2 regions of the Pseudomonas sp. Sample_16 genome follow, and region 1 is predicted to be linked to the other one. Evidence: riboswitches for the same ligand, from Rfam matches in the RefSeq annotation. Region 1 holds a riboswitch; the other holds the start of a gene.
What was found. A riboswitch is a leader RNA that binds a small molecule or an ion and turns the genes downstream of it on or off. The one in region 1 is predicted to bind cobalamin.

Region 1 (2,384 bases):
GGTGCGCTCGAAGGCGATCTGTGAATGGTGACTGAGGTGTGGCTGATAACCAGCCAGTTGTTCGCTACTGAAAAACATCAACGGCAACGCCAGTTGCGTGGCCAATTCGATCAGAGCCGGTTCGTCGCGCTTCAAGTCGATGCTGGCCAGGGCCTTGATGTCATGAAGCTCGATCCGGTGTGCTTGCAGCGCCTGATCGAGCAGTGCGCGCAACGTGCTCACCGGGCAGCCCCGTTGGCAGCCCAGGCCGACCACCAGGGTCGGCACTGTGCTGACTTCAGTCATGCGCGGTATTGGCCATCGTTTTTGCGGCGGAACAACCAGGCGCTGATCAGGCCCAGGGCCAGCCAGAACGCCACGTTGGTCAGCTGCGAAGCGATTTTGAAACGGGTCTCCAGTGCTTCGGGTGCCAGCATCGAATGCACTTCCGGTTGCGGCGCGCCGATCACGTGGGGAACCGCAAGGATCGCCGCGCCGAGGACTTTCATCAGCCAGTGACGGCTGAACACGATCAGGGCGATACCCACCGCGGTGGAGGCCGCGGTGCCAATCCACCAGAACTGCCGTTGCGCCAGATCGGCGGCAGCGGTGCCCGGCAATTCAGGCGGCAGGCCCAGGGTTGGCGCCAGCACGAAGGTTGCGTAGCCCGCCAGGCCCCAGAGCAGGCCCTGGGAGGTTTTGGTCGGTGCGCGCAAGGTGTAGAGCCCGGCGAGCATCAGGGCGAAGCCGACGGCTACCACCAGATTGCCGCCAGTGGTCGAAAGCACACGCTGCCAACCGTCTTGCGGTTCCCAGGCTTCGCCATCGTGGGTGTGCGCGGCAACGGCGCCTTCGGAGTGGGTGTGTTCGTGGGCTTCAACAGCGGCGGGTTCGGATTTCTCGTAGGTCTCGGCCTGCAGGATCAGCGGTGAGACCCAGAAGCTTTGCAGCAGAGTGAGCAGCAGGGCGGCGAGCAGCCCGCTGAAACCTGCGGTTTGCGCAATACGCTTGATCATGTCTGAAGGTCTCAATGGCACGGGAACGCGGCGCTGTGACGGGTATCGTGCGCGGCGTTGTGCACGGCTTCGATGTGCGAGAAACCGGCGAAGTACACCAGGCATGCGCCGAGAATCGACGCGCAGACAGCGGCGGTCAGACGTTGAGTCAGGCTATTGGTGGCGCTGGCAGTGTTGCTATGAGCGGTGCTGCTGGTGATCGACATGGCGTTTCCCTCTGGTCTGTCAGCGGGGAATCAGAAGCGCATGCAGAAAGCCCGCACGAACGGGCGCGCAGAGCTTCGAACAGCGCCCGCCCACCGCGGGTTTGTCATTCAGTGATGGTGTATTCACCTTGTGTTGCGGGCCGGTCTCCGGGCTCACGAGGGGCGCAGGCCTGAGCCTGTTCCTGCAAGCATCACCTTCCCATGCCTCATCGGCACAGTGGATCTGACGCTTCGCTCGCTTACCGTTGCGGGGGCAGCACCGGACTGACATGGCTTGGAGTAAAGCACATGATTCACCGGTTTCCCGTTTCACCCTGTGAAGGGCACCCGTAACAAGATGCATAGGAGAGCATGGGCGGAGGTTGGGCGTCAATTGGCAAGGGTTCTCGTTTGAGTTGATCGTTCCCACGCTCTGCGTTGATCATTCGTTTGATCGTTCCCACGCTCTGCGTTGGAATGCAGCCCGGGACGCTCTGCGTCCCTTTCACAGCCGAACGCGGAGCGTCCGTTGAGGCATTCCCACGCAGAGCGTGGGAACGATCGACGCAAAGCGCGGGAACGATCGATTCGGCTTGATCATTGACCCGCCCCAATACCATGCGTAGCCTTGCGCTTTCGAGGTTCTTCGGCGTTTGTCGAAGCTAAGAAGGGAACGCGGTCAATGCCGCGGCTGCCCCCGCAACTGTGAACGGTGATGTTCGCTGCCACGCCACTGCACGCTCAAGTCCTGAGCCCGCGGGAAGGCGCAGCCAACGCCAGTCAAGCGACTGGCACGCCGTCAGCCAGGAGACCTGCCTCGATACAGATTCTCACTACAACCGGGCGGGGTGATCCGGTGGCGAACGCTTCCGGCGCGCACAGGCGTTGCCGGTTCTCGTCCCGTATGCCCGCCACCTTGCCAAAGGGCATCCGATGAAAACACTGGCCAAACTCCCCGTCACCATCGTTACCGGCTTCCTCGGCTCGGGTAAAACCACCTTGCTGCGACACATGCTCGACAACGCTCAGGGTCGCCGCATCGCAGTGATCGTCAACGAATTCGGTGAGCTGGGCATCGATGGCGAGATCCTCAAGCAGTGTTCAATCGGTTGCACCGAAGAAGAAGCCAGTGGCCGTGTCTATGAGCTGGCCAACGGCTGCCTGTGCTGCACCGTTCAGGAAGAGTTCTTCCCGGTGATGCGCG
Region 2 (2,384 bases), on a different contig from region 1:
GTTTGGCCTCGCTGGTGATGTCTTGCAGCGCCTGGGCGAGGTTCAGATTGTTGACCCGTGGCCAGCGCTGAGTGGCCTGGAGCCAGGCGCGGGCTTCGGTGGTGGCGATGAACAGGTCGGCCCGGCCGTTGCGCTCGCCTTCTTCTATCTGTTTGCGGGTGGGCGATTGCTGGAGGGTAATCATCTCGGCCATCCAGGCCGCGGAGGAGAGCAGGCCTAGGTTGGCTTTTTCGTCCAGCCAATAGGGCGTTTCATTGTCGCCGCGTACAGCGTTGTAGCGATCGATGCAGTCAAACCAGCGCTCCAGCACCGGTCGCAGGAATTCCAGCTTCGGATTGCTGATGATCAAGCCTTGCATGGTGCTCACCCTTATTATTGTGTGGTGTTATGGCTCTTTGATATCACTGCTGAGAGTGTGGCACAAGATCGCCATCAGATTATTGATCGCAAGTGTTATTCACTTGTGCGCCCTGTCTTCAATTGACGCTCCACCCCCAACCCTCTAACCTTCGCGGCTTGTTTCAGGTGCTCTGTGGCTCGGGTCGACAGAGTGAAACAGGGAAGTCGGTGAGCGAGCGCATCAAGGGTGATGAGCCGCAATCCCGACGCTGCCCCCGCAACGGTAAATGAGTGAAAGACTGCGCCTTTGGCCACTGTGTCGACTGACATGGGAAGGCGCGCAGTCAGGCGCAAGCCGCTCATGAGTCCGGAGACCGGCCTGATTCATCCAAGCGGCATCACGGTGGGCGATGCCAGGCTTCTTGCCGTCTATTCTTGTGCCTGCCCGCCGTTATTCATGCCTCAACGGAGAGCTCCCCCATGACTGATACCCCTGATCGTGACGAACGTCATCTGGCGCGCATGCTGCGCAAAAAAGCCGTGATCGACGAACGTATCGCCAATTCCCCGAATGAATGCGGGCTGTTGCTGGTGCTGACCGGTAACGGCAAAGGCAAGAGCAGCTCGGCGTTCGGCATGCTTGCGCGATCCATGGGCCATGGCATGCAGTGTGGCGTGGTGCAGTTCATCAAAGGGCGTAACAGCACCGGCGAAGAATTGTTCTTCCGACGTTTTCCCGAGCAGGTGCGATTTCATGTGATGGGCGAGGGCTTCACCTGGGAAACCCAGGATCGCCAGCGTGATATCGCCGCGGCCGAAGCGGCCTGGGCTGTTTCGCAGGAACTGCTGCGTGATCCGTCCATCGGCCTGGTGGTGCTGGACGAACTGAACATCGCCCTCAAGCACGGGTATCTCGATCTGGACCAGGTGCTCAGTGATTTGCAGGCGCGCCCGGCGATGCAGCACGTGGTGGTGACCGGTCGCGGCGCCAAGCCTGAGATGATCGAGCTGGCCGACACCGTCACCGAGATGGGCATGATCAAGCACGCCTTCCAGGCTGGTATCAAAGCGCAAAAAGGCGTCGAGCTGTGAGTCGCACTGTATGAATAGCGCTCGTCAATGCCCGGCGGTACTGATTGCCGCGCCGGCCTCCGGTCAGGGCAAGACCACGGTCACCGCCGCGTTGGCCCGTTTGCATCGCAATCAGGGGCGCAAGGTGCGCGTGTTCAAATGCGGCCCGGACTTTCTCGACCCGATGATTCTCGAGCGCGCCAGCGGTGCGCCGGTGTATCAACTGGATATGTGGATGGTCGGCGAGCAGGAAAGTCGTCGGCTGTTGTGGGAAGCCGCGGCTGAAGCCGATCTGATCCTGATCGAAGGCGTGATGGGATTGTTCGATGGTACGCCGTCGAGTGCCGATCTGGCGCGGCACTTCGGTGTGCCGGTACTCGCTGTGATCGACGGCACCGCCATGGCCCAGACTTTTGGAGCACTGGCCCTCGGGCTGGCGCGTTATCAGGCGGACTTGCCGTTTGCCGGGGTTCTGGCCAATCGTGTCGGCACCCTGCGTCACGCGCAATTGCTCGAAGGCAGCCTGACCGAAGGCTTGCGCTGGTACGGTGCCTTGTCCCGGGAAACCGGGATCGAATTGCCGAGTCGGCACCTGGGGCTGGTACAGGCCAGTGAGTTGAATGATCTCGATGTGCGTCTGGATGCTGCCGCCGATGCCCTGGCCAGCAGTTGCGAAGTGGCGTTACCGCCGGCCGTGGAATTCGCGGCGCCCGACGTGATCGCGGCCGAACCGTTGTTGGCCGGTGTGCGGATTGCCGTGGCCCGGGACGAAGCCTTTGCCTTTACCTATGGTGCCAGCCTCGATCTGTTGCGGGCGATGGGTGCCGAGTTGCGGTTTTTCTCGCCGATTCGCGATGCCGATTTGCCGCAGGCCGACAGCCTGTATCTGCCCGGTGGTTATCCGGAATTGCACCATGTGGCATTGGCGCAAAATACTTCGATGCTGAACGCCATTCGCGCGCACCATGCCGCGG

Region 2: another riboswitch for cobalamin. It lies ahead of cobO (cob(I)yrinic acid a,c-diamide adenosyltransferase); the one in region 1 lies ahead of D8U69_RS25270 (CbtB-domain containing protein).

What each region holds. Positions count from the first base shown of each region.
Region 1 is NZ_RCOB01000190.1:14,610-16,993, reverse strand. Features, by position in the region: gene D8U69_RS25280 (cobalamin biosynthesis protein) at 1-285, opposite strand, end outside; gene D8U69_RS25275 (CbtA family protein) at 282-995, opposite strand; gene D8U69_RS25270 (CbtB-domain containing protein) at 1,007-1,201, opposite strand; cobalamin riboswitch at 1,322-1,547, opposite strand; cobalamin riboswitch at 1,803-2,015, shown strand; gene cobW (cobalamin biosynthesis protein CobW) at 2,114-2,384, shown strand, end outside.
Region 2 is NZ_RCOB01000197.1:25,354-27,737, reverse strand. Features, by position in the region: gene D8U69_RS25940 (hypothetical protein) at 1-358, opposite strand, end outside; cobalamin riboswitch at 507-737, shown strand; gene cobO (cob(I)yrinic acid a,c-diamide adenosyltransferase) at 820-1,431, shown strand; gene D8U69_RS25930 (cobyrinate a,c-diamide synthase) at 1,442-2,384, shown strand, end outside.